Regions from separate parts of the Streptococcus sp. SCPM-O-B-15294 (M123) genome, predicted to be linked through region 2. Evidence: predicted binding sites of a transcription regulator. Region 2 holds the regulator's gene; the other holds the start of a gene.
The links. The regulator Rex, encoded in region 2, represses fermentation and respiration genes when NADH is low (regulators of the CRP and FNR family bind a similar motif). The targets are predictions, from matches to a motif close to TTGTGAANTANTTCACAA.
Positions count from the first base shown of each region.

Region 1: AC3E8G_RS01475 (2,3-butanediol dehydrogenase) is a predicted target of Rex. The motif match lies at 3,993-4,010, and genes of this name have one in related genera.

Region 1 covers NZ_JBYQGU010000001.1:336,506-344,208, forward strand. The annotation lists gene AC3E8G_RS01450 (cysteine hydrolase family protein) at 1-134, shown strand, start outside; gene gatC (Asp-tRNA(Asn)/Glu-tRNA(Gln) amidotransferase subunit GatC) at 271-573, shown strand; gene gatA (Asp-tRNA(Asn)/Glu-tRNA(Gln) amidotransferase subunit GatA) at 573-2,039, shown strand; gene gatB (Asp-tRNA(Asn)/Glu-tRNA(Gln) amidotransferase subunit GatB) at 2,039-3,481, shown strand; gene AC3E8G_RS01470 (hypothetical protein) at 3,580-3,960, shown strand; gene AC3E8G_RS01475 (2,3-butanediol dehydrogenase) at 4,117-5,109, shown strand; gene AC3E8G_RS01480 (pullulanase) at 5,269-7,703, shown strand, end outside.
Region 2 covers NZ_JBYQGU010000003.1:104,432-112,134, forward strand. The annotation lists gene AC3E8G_RS03465 (L-lactate dehydrogenase) at 1-706, opposite strand, end outside; gene gyrA (DNA gyrase subunit A) at 902-3,364, shown strand; gene AC3E8G_RS03475 (class A sortase) at 3,373-4,119, shown strand; gene AC3E8G_RS03480 (porphobilinogen deaminase) at 4,274-4,552, shown strand; gene radC (RadC family protein) at 4,613-5,296, shown strand; gene AC3E8G_RS03490 (redox-sensing transcriptional repressor Rex) at 5,485-6,129, opposite strand; gene AC3E8G_RS03495 (DUF4649 family protein) at 6,223-6,459, opposite strand; gene AC3E8G_RS03500 (DUF1831 domain-containing protein) at 6,459-6,806, opposite strand; gene AC3E8G_RS03505 (cysteine desulfurase family protein) at 6,796-7,703, opposite strand, start outside.

The DNA of each region.
Region 1 (7,703 bases), on a different contig from region 2:
ATCTGGGCTATCGGATCGAAGTGGTCGCGCCTGCAGTGGCGTCGCTCACTCCTGAAAATCACCAGTTTGCTTTAAATCATTTCAAACATGTTTTGGGAGCAAAAGTGGTGAATGAACAATTAGAAGAATTGTAAGATTAGAGTTCGAGGAGAATGGCCTAATGCCTAGCCTTCCTCGGACTCTATTTTCTTGCCAAACTACCGCATAAATACTAAAAATATGGTAAAATAGAGGGTATTGAAAAATCATCATTTCACGAAAGGAAGCAAGATGAAAATTACGCAAGAAGAGGTAACCCACGTTGCCAATCTTTCAAAATTGAAATTCTCTCCAGAAGAGACAGCTGAGTTTGCGACAACCTTATCGAAAATTGTCGACATGGTGGAATTGTTGGAAGAAGTGGACACAACCGGTGTTGCCCCAACAACAACCATGGCGGATCGTAAGACCGTATTGCGTCCGGATGTTGCTGAAAAAGGGACGGACCGTGACCGCTTGTTTAAAAATGTACCTGAAAAAGATAACTACTACATCAAGGTACCAGCTATCCTAGAAGATGGAGGAGATGCCTAATGTCATTCAACCATAAAACCATTGAAGAGTTGCACGACCTCCTTGTCTCTAAGGAAATTTCGGCAACTGAATTGACACAAGCGACGCTTGATGATATCAAGGAGCGTGAAGAAGCAGTCAATGCCTTTGTAACGGTGGCCGAAGAAGCTGCTCTTGCGCAAGCTAAGGCCATTGATGAAAAAGGAATCGATGCAGATAACCTTCTGTCAGGGATTCCGCTCGCAGTTAAAGACAATATCTCAACAGATGGCATCTTGACCACTGCAGCATCAAAAATGCTCTATAACTACGAGCCCATCTTTGATGCGACAGCTGTTGCCAATGCCAAAGCAAAAGATATGATTGTCATCGGGAAGACCAACATGGATGAATTTGCCATGGGTGGATCTGGTGAAACTTCATATTATGGACCAACCAAGAATGCTTGGGATCACAGCAAGGTGCCTGGTGGTTCGTCAAGTGGTTCTGCTGCAGCTGTAGCTTCAGGGCAAGTCCGTTTGTCTCTTGGTTCAGATACAGGTGGTTCCATCCGTCAACCGGCCGCCTTCAACGGAATCGTCGGTCTCAAACCTACTTATGGAACAGTTTCACGTTTTGGTCTCATTGCCTTTGGTAGCTCACTTGACCAAATTGGTACTTTCTCACCAACGGTTAAGGAAAATGCCCAATTGCTTAATGTCATTGCCAGCGAAGATGCCAAGGATTCAACTTCTGCACCTGTTCGTGTAGCAGACTTTACTTCTAAGATTGGTCAAGACATTAAAGGCATGAAGATTGCCCTTCCTAAGGAGTACCTTGGTGAAGGGATCGATCCAGAAGTCAAAGAAACCATCCTTAATGCAGCCAAACACTTTGAAAAATTGGGAGCAACTGTCGAAGAAGTTAGCCTTCCACACTCTAAATACGGGGTTGCCGTTTACTACATCATCGCTTCATCTGAAGCTTCTTCAAACTTGCAACGTTTCGACGGGATTCGCTATGGTTTCCGTGCGGAAGATGCCAAGAACTTAGATGACATCTACGTGAATACTCGTAGCCAAGGCTTTGGTGATGAGGTTAAACGTCGGATCATGCTGGGTACCTTTAGTTTGTCATCTGGTTACTACGATGCCTACTATAAGAAAGCTGGCCAAGTTCGTACCCTCATTATCCAAGACTTCGAAAAAGTCTTTGCAGATTATGACCTTATCCTTGGGCCAACAGCTCCAAGCGTGGCCTTTGATTTGGATTCGCTCAACCACGACCCGGTTGCCATGTACTTGGCTGACCTCTTGACTATTCCAGTCAATTTGGCAGGTCTTCCAGGGATTTCGATTCCTGCAGGTTTTGCGCAAGGTCTTCCAGTTGGTTTGCAGTTGATTGGTCCCAAGTATTCTGAAGAAACCATCTACCAAGCTGCAGCTGCCTTTGAAGCAACGACGGATTACCACAAGCAACAACCCCTTATTTTCGGAGGTGACAATTAATGAACTTTGAAACAGTCATCGGACTTGAAGTCCACGTTGAATTGAATACAAACTCAAAAATTTTCTCACCAACCTCTGCTCACTTTGGGAACGAGCAAAATGCTAACACTAATGTGATTGACTGGTCTTTCCCAGGGGTGCTTCCTGTCTTGAACAAGGGTGTTGTAGACGCTGGTATCAAGGCTGCTTTGGCGCTGAATATGGATATTCATCAGCACATGCACTTTGACCGTAAGAACTATTTCTACCCTGATAATCCAAAGGCCTACCAAATTTCGCAATTTGACGAGCCAATCGGATACAACGGATGGATTGAAGTGCAATTGGAAGACGGCTCAACTAAGAAAATCGGGATTGAACGTGCCCACTTGGAGGAAGATGCCGGTAAGAACACCCACGGAACAGACGGTTTCTCTTATGTAGACCTCAACCGTCAAGGGGTTCCATTGATCGAAATCGTATCTGAAGCAGATATGCGTTCTCCTGAAGAAGCCTACGCCTATTTGACAGCTTTGAAAGAAGTCATCCAGTACACTGGTATTTCTGACGTCAAGATGGAAGAAGGATCGATGCGTGTAGATGCCAACATTTCCCTTCGCCCGTACGGTCAAGAGGAATTTGGTACCAAGACTGAGTTGAAAAACTTGAACTCCTTCTCAAACGTCCGTAAAGGTCTTGAATACGAAGTGGAGCGTCAAGCGAAAATCTTGCGTTCAGGTGGGATTATTCGTCAAGAAACACGCCGTTACGATGAAGCCAATAAGAGCACGATTCTTATGCGGGTCAAAGAAGGAGCAGCGGATTACCGTTACTTCCCAGAACCAGACCTTCCCTTGTTTGAAATCTCAGATGAGTGGATCGAGGAAATGCGTACAGAGTTGCCAGAGTTTCCAAAAGACCGTCGTGCTCGCTATGTGGCAGAGCTTGGCTTGTCTGACTATGATGCCAACCAATTGACAGCGACGAAAGTCACTTCTGACTTCTTTGAAGCAGCTGTAGCCCTTGGTGGCGATGCCAAACAAGTGTCTAACTGGCTCCAAGGTGAAGTCGCACAATTCTTGAACGCAGAAGGCAAAACGCTGGAAGAAATCCAATTGACACCGGAAAATTTGGTCGAAATGATTGCCATCATCGAAGATGGAACCATTTCTTCTAAGATTGCCAAGAAAGTCTTTGTTCACTTGGCGAAAAACGGTGGTGGTGCGCGTGAATACGTCGAAAAAGCTGGATTGGTACAAATTTCAGACCCTGAAGTCTTGATCCCAATCATCCACCAAGTCTTTGCAGACAATGAAGCAGCCGTAGCTGACTTCAAGTCAGGGAAGCGGAATGCGGACAAGGCCTTCACAGGTTTCCTCATGAAAGCAACCAAAGGTCAAGCCAACCCACAGGTAGCCCTCAAGTTACTTGCCCAAGAATTAGCGAAGTTGAAAGAAGAGTAATAGAGAAAGACCAGCCGAAAGGTTGGTTTTTACTATCCATAAAATTGTGTTAGAATAGGAAAGATCATTACATATCAACTGGCATTAGGAGGAGTTACATGAACAAATTTTTAAGAGTCTTATTTGTCCTGGTTATCATCGCCATGTCTGGAGCGATTATCTTTCAGCTCTTCTTTCCAACTTATATGGGAAGTCATTCGGGATATGGTATTTCTGTCGGTTGGCAACGGGAGATTGGGATTTGGAATGTGGCGGTCCTTGTGATCCTGATTGCTGTCAATCTCAAATATGATTGGTTTTATCTTCGTACGGTTTTATTGGCCTTGATCATTGGTGGGCTTGGGATTGGGACCAATCATTTATTTGCTTATCTCAACTATCATTTGCCAGTAAATGCTATTGGAGCTTTTGAAAATTATCTTCTTGTTCTGGGCTGGATTGTCGGTTGGAAATTAGAGTCATCTCGGACCGATAATTAAGATATTAACCGTCTGTTTCTTCTTGACAAAGTTTGTGAAAGGGTTTACAATATGCTTGTCGGGTTTCCTGAAAGGGAATTGCAATTCATGGAAAAATAGGAGAATCATATGGAAACAATGAAAGCTGCTCGCTAGCATGGCAAGAAGGACGTTCGTATCGAAGAAGTAGAAGTCCCTAAAGTACAACCTCATCAAGTAAAGGTTGCGGTCAAATTCACGGGAATCTGTGGGACAGACTTGCATGAATACTTGGATGGACCAATCTTCATTCCAACAGAAGAGCATGTCTATTCTGGTCAAAAAGCACCCGTTACCCTCGGTCACGAGTTTGCTGGAGAAATTGTTGAAGTTGGAAGCGATGTGACTCGTGTTAAAGTCGGTGATCGTGTGACGATCGAGCCAATTTTAGCAAAACACAACTTAATTGGTGATTATAACCTTGATCCAAATTTGAACTTCGTCGGTCTTGCGGCAGATGGTGGGTTTGCTAAATACTGTGTCCTAGATGGAGATTTGGTCCATGTGATTCCAGATAGCTTGAGCTATGAGCAAGCAGCGCTTACAGAACCTGCTGCTGTAGCCGTTTATGCAGTTCGTCAATCTGCTATCAAGGCAGGAGATACAGCTGTTATCTTTGGTTTGGGGCCTATCGGTCTCTTAATCGTGGAAGCCCTTCGTGCAGCTGGTGCTTCAAAAATCTATGCGGTTGAATTGTCCCCTGAACGTCAAGCCAAAGCAGAAGAGCTAGGTGCCATTGTGGTTCGTCCAGAAGAAGGTGAAACAGTCGTAGAAGCCATCCATCGTTTGACGGATGGGGGAGCGGATGTGTCTTATGAAGTAACAGGGGTTCCTGTTGTTCTTGGACAAGCTTTGGCAGCTGTCCATAAGGCAGGTGAGTGTATGGTCGTATCCATTTGGGAACGCGAAGCCAGCATCAATCCAAACGAATTCGCCATTCAAGAAAAGACCCTCAAAGGGATTATCGCTTATCGCCACATCTTCCCTAAAGTATTGGAATTGATGGAACAAGGCTATTTCTCTGCTGAAAAATTGGTTACCAAGAAAATCAAATTGGAAAACATTGTTCAAGATGGCTTTATCGAATTAACGCAAGATAAATCGCAAATCAAGATTTTGGTTGAGCCATAATGTACTACATCCTTACAGAATAAAACCAGTCCATTTGGGCTGGTTTTTTTAAAAATAGGGAGGACAATATAAAAAGATAGTATAAATTGAGAAAACGCTTGCATAAATAATTTTTACATGCTATACTGGTTGAACACTAATCATTTTAAGGAGACAAATATGAAACAGAATTCTTCTGTAACAGGCGATAAACAAGTCGTCTATGCGATTCGTCGATTGAAAAATGGCGTTGGTTCGGTGGCGATTGCGACGAGTTTGGCCCTCTTAACAGCCTTTGCTGGTCCAGTCAGTGCGGATGAGGTGGTCAATCCCCCCGCAACAGCTTCAGAAGTGGTGGCAACCCCGTCAAATGAAGCAAGCACTTCTTCATCAGATGTGAAGCCAGCTGCGAACACTGAGACAAGTGAAACTCCAAAAGTGGCGGAAGAAAGTGTCACTGCGCCTGAAAATGTAAGCGCCCTCACTGAAGAGGTTGCTTCTCCTCAGTCTGAGAAGGCAGAGGAGCCGATTGCTGATCAGACCATCCGGATTCATGTGAAAAAGCTACCAGAAGAAAACAAGGAAACTCAGGGGCTCTGGACCTGGGATGATGTTGAAAAACCTTCGGAAAACTGGCCGACGGGTGCTCAATCCTTTAAGGATGCAAAGACAGATGACTACGGCTATTATCTAGATGTCAAGCTTAAAAATGATCAGGCTAAGAAGATTAGCTTCCTCATCAACAATGTTAAAGGGGACAATATCACAGGGGACAAGTCCATTGAATTACTCTCTCCAAAAATGAATGAAGCCTGGTTAGATGACAAATTTAAAGTCTATTCTTATCAGCCTCAAGCAGAGGGAATGGTCAGAGTCAATTATTATCGGACAGATGGAAATTATGACAAAAAATCTCTCTGGTATTGGGGAGATGTAGAGAATCCGAGCAGTGCTGCCTGGCCGGATGGGACAGATTTTACAGCGACAGGGAAATACGGTCGTTACATTGATATCCCCCTAAAGGAAGCTGCAAAAGAATTTGGTTTCTTATTATTGGATGAGAGTAAGTCTGGAGACGATGTGAAAATTCGACAAGAAGATTATAAATTTGCTGACTTGAAGAACCACAGCCAGATTTTCTTACGGGACGATGATCCGACTGTTTACACCAACCCATACTATGTCAACGATATCCGTATGACGGGTGCCCAACATGTCGGTAAGGAAAAGATTGAAGCCAGCTTCTCGACCTTGGCAGGGGCACAGAAAGAAGAATTGCTCAAGCGGACCAAGATCACGGATGCTCAGGGTAATCCAGTTACCATCTCGGACCTGCTTTTAGATGAAGCTGGAAAGAAAGTGACCTATACAGGGGATTTCTCTCAGGTTGATCAATCCTATACGGTTCAATACGACAATGACCGCTTTACAACTAAAATGAACTGGCGCCTCAAGGATGAAGCCTATAGCTATGATGGAACTCTCGGAGCTCATCTTCATGAAGGAGGGAAGAAGGTTGATCTCACCCTCTGGTCACCAAGTGCGGACAAGGTATCCGTTGTCATCTATGACAAGAACGATTCTGAAAAACTAGTTGGCCGTGTGGCTCTAGAAAAAGGGGAGCGAGGCACTTGGAAGCAGACCCTTTCTGCTGATTCAGGACTGGATATCCAAGATTATACGGGCTATTTCTACCAGTATGAAATCGAACGCCAAGGAAAAACCTTCACGGTCCTTGATCCGTATGCCAAATCGTTGGCAGCTTGGAATAGTGAATTGTCCAAGACAGATGCGGTTCATAAGGTAGCAAAAGCAGCCTTTGTGGATCCAAGTAGATTAGGTCCGAGCGACTTAACCTATGCGTCCATTCCAAACTTTAAGAAGCGAGAAGATGCTATCATCTATGAAGCCCATGTCCGCGACTTCACTTCTGATCCGGCTTTGGCATCAGAGCTTAAGAGCCAATTTGGGACCTTTGCTTCCTTTGTTGAAAAATTAGATTATCTCAAAGACCTTGGTGTAACGCACGTTCAACTCTTGCCAGTTCTGTCTTATTATCACGTTAATGAATTGAAAAACAGCGAGCGCTTGTTAGAGTATGCCTCAAGCAATAGCAACTACAACTGGGGCTATGATCCACAGAACTACTTCGCCTTGTCAGGGATGTATTCAACAGATCCAAGCAATCCTCAAAAACGAATTGAAGAATTCAAGAATTTGGTCAATGAAATCCACAAACGTGGAATGGGAGTGGTACTAGACGTTGTCTATAACCACACAGCTAACGTGGACATCTTTGAGGATATCGAGCCGAATTACTATCATTTCATGGATGCGGACGGTACGCCTCGAACAAGCTTTGGTGGTGGACGCTTGGGAACAACCCACTACATGTCCAAACGGGTCTTGGTCGATTCGATCAAGTATTTAGTGGATACATATAAGGTGGATGGTTTCCGATTTGACATGATGGGAGACCATGATGCAGCCTCTATCGAAGAAGCCTACAAGGCAGCTCGTGCTCTAAATCCAAATCTCATCATGTTGGGTGAAGGCTGGGTGACCTATGCAGGTGATGAAAACAGTCCAGTACAACCAGCAGACCAATCCTGGAT
Region 2 (7,703 bases):
AAGTAGCACCTTTCTTGTTGATGATTGAGTAAGCAGCATCACGTACAGAGATGAAGAGATCTACAAGGTCAGCTTCGTTCAAGTCACGGTTTGCTTGCAACCATTGTTCCAATTTCACACCGGCAACGTTAGCATGTGACCAAACAGCGAACTCTGAGTCTCCGTGTTCACCCATGATGTAGGCGTGAACCGAACGAGCATCAACGCCGATTTTTTCAGCAAGTGCTTGACGGAAACGAGCTGAGTCAAGTGAAGTACCTGAACCGATAACACGTTCTTTAGGGAAACCTGAGAATTTCCAAGTTGAGTAAGTCAAAACGTCAACTGGGTTAGCAGCAACAAGGAAGATACCGTCGAAACCTGAAGCAACGACTTGCTCAACGATAGATTTGTTGATGGCAAGGTTTTTACCAACGAGGTCAAGACGAGTTTCGCCTGGTTTTTGAGGAGCGCCTGCTGTAATAACAACTAAGTCCGCATCCGCACAGTCTTCGTACTTAGCAGCATAAATCTTCTTAGGTGAAGTGAAGGCAAGGGCATGGCTAAGGTCTTCTGCATCACCAACCGCTTTTTCAAATAATTGAGGGATTTCGATGATACCAAGTTCTTGTGCGATTCCTTGAGTAACAAGTGCAAAAGCGTAAGATGAACCTACCGCACCATCACCAACAAGGATAACTTTTTTATGTTGTTTAGTTAAAGTCATTTTCTAAACGTCTCCTTCATTTTTTTTGGGCTTTCCCCATTCGGTTTTATTCTACCACTTTTACTATTCTTTGTCACGGTTTTACGCCTAATTTTAACGATGTAAACGTTTTTACTCTTGTGTTCCGAAGGAGAAAAAAAGTCCTAAATGTGTTATAATAGTATGGTGAATTAATTAAAGAGAGGCATTGTTTTAATGCAGGATAATAACTTAGTTGATGTTAACTTAACATCGGAAATGAAGACCAGTTTCATCGATTACGCTATGAGTGTTATCGTGTCTCGGGCTCTTCCTGACGTGCGAGATGGTTTAAAGCCAGTTCATCGTCGGATCCTTTATGGTATGAATGAACTTGGGGTTACACCAGATAAACCACATAAGAAATCTGCCCGTATTACTGGGGATGTTATGGGTAAATACCATCCACACGGTGACTCCTCTATTTATGAGGCTATGGTTCGGATGGCTCAATGGTGGAGCTATCGTTACATGCTTGTAGATGGGCATGGGAACTTTGGTTCAATGGATGGTGATGGAGCCGCGGCCCAGCGGTATACAGAAGCTCGTATGAGCAAGATTGCTCTTGAAATGCTTCGGGATATCAACAAGAATACAGTTGATTTCACAGATAACTATGACGCCAGTGAACGCGAACCAAACGTTCTTCCAGCTCGCTTCCCTAACTTGTTAGTCAATGGAGCGACAGGGATTGCGGTAGGGATGGCGACAAATATTCCTCCACACAACCTTGGTGAGTCTATTGATGCTGTCAAACTAATGATGGACAATCCTGATGTGACCACACGTGAACTAATGGAGGTGCTTCCTGGACCAGATTTCCCTACCGGAGCCTTGGTCATGGGCAAATCGGGTATTCATAAGGCCTATGAAACAGGAAAAGGCTCGATTGTCTTGCGGTCTCGGACGGAAATTGAAGAGACCAAGACAGGCCGTGAACGCATTGTCGTGACAGAATTTCCTTATATGGTCAACAAAACCAAAGTGCATGAGCATATCGTTCGTTTGGTTCAAGAAAAACGAATCGATGGGATTACAGCAGTTCGGGATGAGTCTAACCGGGAAGGGGTTCGTTTCGTCATTGAAGTCCGTCGCGATGCGTCAGCCAATGTTATCTTAAACAACCTCTTCAAGATGACCCAAATGCAAACCAACTTTGGTTTCAACATGTTGGCTATCCAAAATGGTGTCCCTAAGATTCTCTCTCTTCGTGAGATTTTAGGATCTTATATTGAGCACCAAAAAGAAGTGGTAACTCGTCGGACCATCTTTGATAAAGAGAAGGCAGAAGCACGTGCCCATATCTTGGAAGGTCTCTTAATCGCTCTTGATCACATCGATGAAGTGATTAAAATCATCCGTAATAGCCAGACAGATGCAGAAGCACAAGCAGAATTGATGAGTAAGTTCAAGCTTTCTGAGCGTCAAAGCCAAGCTATCTTGGATATGCGTCTTCGTCGTTTGACTGGTTTGGAACGTGACAAGATTCAAAGCGAATACGATGATCTCGTTGCCTTGATTGCTGATCTTGCTGATATTTTAGCCAAGCCAGAGCGTGTAGTTGCGATTATCAAGGAAGAATTGGACGAGGTCAAACGGAAGTTTGGAGATCCACGTCGGACAGAATTGATGGTAGGAGAAGTTCTATCACTAGAAGACGAAGACTTGATCGAAGAAAGCAATGTCTTGATTACTCTCTCTAACAAGGGTTACATTAAGCGATTGGATCAAGATGAATTTACTGCTCAAAAACGTGGGGGACGTGGTGTTCAAGGTACAGGGGTCAAAGATGATGACTTTGTCCGTGAATTGGTTTCTACCAGCACCCATGATCGTTTGCTCTTCTTTACCAATAAGGGACGGGTCTATCGTCTGAAAGGTTATGAAATCCCTGAATACGGCCGTACAGCTAAGGGGCTTCCGATTGTCAACTTGCTTAAGTTAGATGACGGAGAATCCATTCAGACCATTATTAACGTCGCTCAGGATCGTAGTGAAGACGCCTATCTCTTCTTTACAACCCGTTCAGGTTTAGTGAAACGGACCAGTGTAGCTGAGTTTGCCAATATTCGTCAAAATGGCTTGAAAGCTCTTAACCTTAAAGATGAGGATGAGCTGATCAACGTCTTCCTCACTGACGGAAATACGGACGTGATCATCGGGACTAAATTTGGTTATTCTGTCCGCTTCAAAGAGTCTGTCGTACGGAATATGGGGCGCTCGGCAACTGGGGTTCGAGGTGTCAACCTTCGCCCAGGCGACCAAGTGGTCGGTGCAAGCGTGATTACAGATCAAGATGAAGTATTGATCATCACTGAAAAGGGATACGGTAAACGCACGCGTGCTGATGAGTATCCAACAAAAGGACGTGGTGGTAAAGGGATTAAAACTGCTAATGTGGCTGATAAGAATGGTCCTCTGGCCGGTCTCATGACTGTCAAAGGAGATGAGGATTTGATGATTATCACCAATACAGGTGTCATGATTCGTACTAGCGTCGCTAATATTTCTCAAACTGGACGTTCGACCATGGGTGTGAAAGTGATGCGTCTGGATCAAGATGCCCAAATCGTAACCTTTACAACGGTTCAAGCTGACGAAAAAGATGAGTCAGAGACTGAGACTGAAAGTGAAGGGTAGGATAAATAATGGCTTCAAGAAGAAAAAAGAAGAAAACAAGCTTACGCAATCGCTTGATTAATATCTTTGCTACCTTACTGATCCTTTTGTCTATTGCCTTGATCTTTAATGCTCCGATTCGGAACATGATCATGGTGTGGCATACCAATCAGTACCAGGTCAGCAAGGTATCGAAAAAGACCATCGATAAGAATAAAGATGCCAAGACTAGCTTTGATTTTAAAGAAGTCAAATCGCTTTCTACAGAATCTGTTATCAATGCCCAGTGGCAGGCGCAGAAGTTGCCTGTTATTGGGGGGATAGCAATCCCTGAGTTGAAGATGAACCTTCCGATTTTTAAAGGCTTAGATAATGTGGGACTCTATTATGGGGCTGGTACCATGAAAGAGGACCAGGTTATGGGGGAAAGGAATTACTCCTTGGCTAGTCACCATGTCTTTGGTTTGACAGGGGCAAATGAAATGCTCTTTTCTCCATTAGAACATGCCAAAGCTGGAATGAAAATCTATATCACTGATAAGGAAAAGGTGTATACTTATGTCATCAATTCTGTTGAGACAGTTACACCAGATCGGGTCGATGTCATTGCAGATCGTGAAGGGGTTAATGAAATCACCTTGGTGACCTGTGAGGATGCTGCAGCAACTTATCGTACGATTGTAAAAGGGACTTTGGAAACTTCAGTAGATTACTCAAAAGCACCAAAAGATATACTGGAAGCTTTCACAAAATCTTATAATCAAATGCAATTATAATCAACTTAAAAAGAGGTCCTTGACCTCTTTTTTTTCTGTTAATTTTCTGCCAACTTGTAAGAGGATAGTCATAAAATGTTACCTGACTGACATATTTTTGCATGCTTTCTATTTTATAATAGAAGAGTGATAGAAAGAAGCTTGGAGGAACTGAATGCGCACAGAAGATATCTATACTTTGTTAAGAAACTTCTATGGCTTACTGGTCAATGATTTCCCTAAAACAGCGCTCATTACCAAGGGGATCTACGAAGTTGAACAGGTCTTCGAAACCATTGAAAACATTCCTGATGATCAAGAACACTTAGTTCGATACGAAATTCGTCAATTTCTTGCTTCTTTGGAACAAGTGCAAGAATGCTATAGAATTAACTTCTCAAATGAAGAAACTCGAATTCTTGAAAACTTAAGAGAAGTAGTTTGTCCAATTTAATTTATACAGAATCGTCCTTTTTCCTCCTCAATTGCGAATTATTAATTGAGGAGGTTTTTTATGTATCATATTGTATTTCAAGAAACTGGTCTCTTACCTAGAGAACGTTTGCTAACAGAAGGACCTGATAAGCTCAGTCATCAAGAATTGCTGTCCATCTTATTACGGACGGGGAACAAAAATAAACCAGTCTACGAGATCGCTCAAGACCTGTTGGGATCACTAAAGAGTTTAAAAGAACTAGCTAGTATGAGTTTTCAGGAGTTACAGGAAATTCCAGGAATTGGGAAAGTAAAGGCCATAGAGCTGATAGCTGCTATTGAACTAGGGAAACGAATACAGACTTCTGAAGTGATTGAAACAGAACAAATCATGAGTAGTCAAAAGTTGGCAAAAATGATGCAGCAAAAAATAGGCCATGAGAAACAGGAACATTTACTGGCCTTATATCTGAATACTCAAAATCAAATTATCCATCAGCAAGTGATTTTTATTGGAACAGTCAATCGTAGCATTGCAGAACCAAGAGAAATCTTGCACTATGCCATCAAGCATATGGCGACATCCTTAATCTTGGTTCACAACCACCCGTCCGGGATCATTCATCCTAGCAAGAATGATGATGGTGTCACCCAACAAATGATTGAAGCCTGCAATTGTCTAGGAATTGTTTTCCTGGACCATCTGATTGTCTCAACTGATGATTATTATAGCTACCGGGAAGAAACAGATTTATTGGTATAGAAAAAGAGAGTGGGACAGAAATCGGTAATTCGTTAGAATTCGATTTTGTCGTCCCACCTCCGCACAGTTGAGTAGGGCTGTAAAAGCTGATAAAATCAGCGTGGTAGAGCCCACTCAACCACTGCGTCTTGCTCAACAATCCAAAGACAATTGAGAGGCTAGGACTTTTGTCCCAGCCTCTTTGCTTATCATGTATTCTTACGCATAAAGTAGAGAAGGGTTTGTAGTTCACTGGTTAGGTCGACATATTGGACTACCACATCTTTTGGAACTGTTAAGTGTACGGGAGAAAAGCTAAGGATTCCCTTGATACCAGCTTCAACCAGTAAATCTGCAACTTCTTGAGATTTTACACTTGGAACGGTTAAAATGGCTGTTTGAATCTCTTGTCCCTCAAGTTTTTCTTTTAGTGTGGAGATGCCGTAAATCGGAATACCATCTTTACTTTTAGTGCCGACTAACTTATGATCATCCGTATCGAATGCCATGACAATTTTCATTTTGTTTCGCTCATGGAAGCGATAGTGAAGAAGGGCACTCCCCATATTTCCAATCCCGACAATAGCAACATTGGTGATGGAGTTATCATTCAAGAGATCAGCAAAGAAGTTCATTAACTTTTTGACATCATAACCAAAACCACGTCGTCCAAGCTCTCCAAAGTAGGAGAAGTCTCGACGAACAGTTGCGGAATCAATCCCGATGGCTTCAGCGATCTGTTTTGAATTTGCTCGCTCAATTTTCTCTGCATTAAAGCGTTTAAAAATGCGGTAATACAAGGAGAGTCGTTTAGCAGTAGCACGAGGAATTGGATTAGTCTTATCTTGTTTCACAATATCACAACCTTTCAAATCTATTTTATAAAAAGTTTGTGAATAAAGCAACTATCTTCTACTAAAAAAACACCAAAACGGTGTTTTTCTTTCTTAATTGGAATTTCTTAAACTCTGATCAAACTGAATCAGATAGCGATAGAAGTCACCGATTTTTCCAGTGAAAGGTAAGGTTTGCCCCTTGTAGGTCACAGAAACAACCTGATAGGAATCTGGAATGGTCACACAACCTGAGAAGGCTAATAGACAGTGATCGATGTTGTCGTAGCTAACCTGACGTTCCTTCTGATATGCATCCAAATAGGTGAGGACTACAGGACTATTGGTCATTACTTTTCAATCCTTTCAAAGATTTCACGTTCAACTAAACTGTCCATGAGGAAGTAGAATTTTTGTTGGATAATCTTGTTTTCTGGGTTTTTAAAAATATTTACCAAACGAAGGCCTGACTTGTCAGTAATGTTAATTTTAAATCCTGTTAAATCCTTATTGATGATAATTTTTAACTTAAAGCCATCTCCACTATTTGGAATAGCTTCTAACAAACGATTTAATTCGTAGTTTCCAACCTTTGTTTGTGCAAAGGTATTGTCGCGTAGGGTATATTTTTTAATATTTGGATGGATTGCGTATGTGTAATCGCAGTTTGGTAATGAGACAGATGTTTCAAATGCCATGTAATTCTCCTAAAATTTTGTGAATAGTTGTTATAAAAGTATCGACTTCAGCAGTCGTATTGAATTCGGATAAACTAATGCGAATAGATTCCTTCAAGCGAGGTGAATCTTCGCCATAATAAGCTGCAAGGACATGACTTGGCTGAACAGTCCCCGCAGTACAAGCCGAGCCAGTTGATACTGAAATTCCCGCCATATCTAAACGAAGCAGTAAGATATCATTGATGATACCTGGGAAGCCGATGTTTAAGACATGAGGAAGTTTGGAGTCTGTGCTATTCAGATAGAAATCTAAATCTTCTAGGCCTGTTAGGATACGTTCAGATAAGCTCTGAATGTACTGATAATTTGCGTCTAACTGCTCAGTTGCTTCTTTGAGGGCTTGAGCCATTCCAGCAATTGAAATCAAGTTCTCTGTACTAGCTCGACGTTTGTCTTCTTGGTCACCACCGTGTAAGAGATTGAAGAAGTCAGGCTTTTTAGCATAGAGAAGACCAACTCCCTTAGGCCCGTGAAATTTATGGGCCGATGCGGTTAGAAAATCAACTCCTAGCTCTTCAGGGGCTACAGCAAGTTTACCAACGGCTTGAACAGCATCGACATGAAAAGCAGCAGGATGGTCTTTTAAAAGGTCTGAAATGTCCTTGATAGGCAAGAGATCACCCGTTTCGTTGTTGGCATACATGGTGGATACTAAAACTGTATCGGGACGAAGTGCAGCTCGAATATCTTCAGGTCGAATCTTTTGATCGACCGGTTGAATGATGGTTACTTCAAATCCATATTCTTGGACCAAGTACTCAATCGGTTCCAGGACGGCATGGTGCTCAATAGCCGTGGTAATAATATGCTTCCCTTGCTGTCTATGTTTGAGACAGTAGCCCTTTATAACAGTGT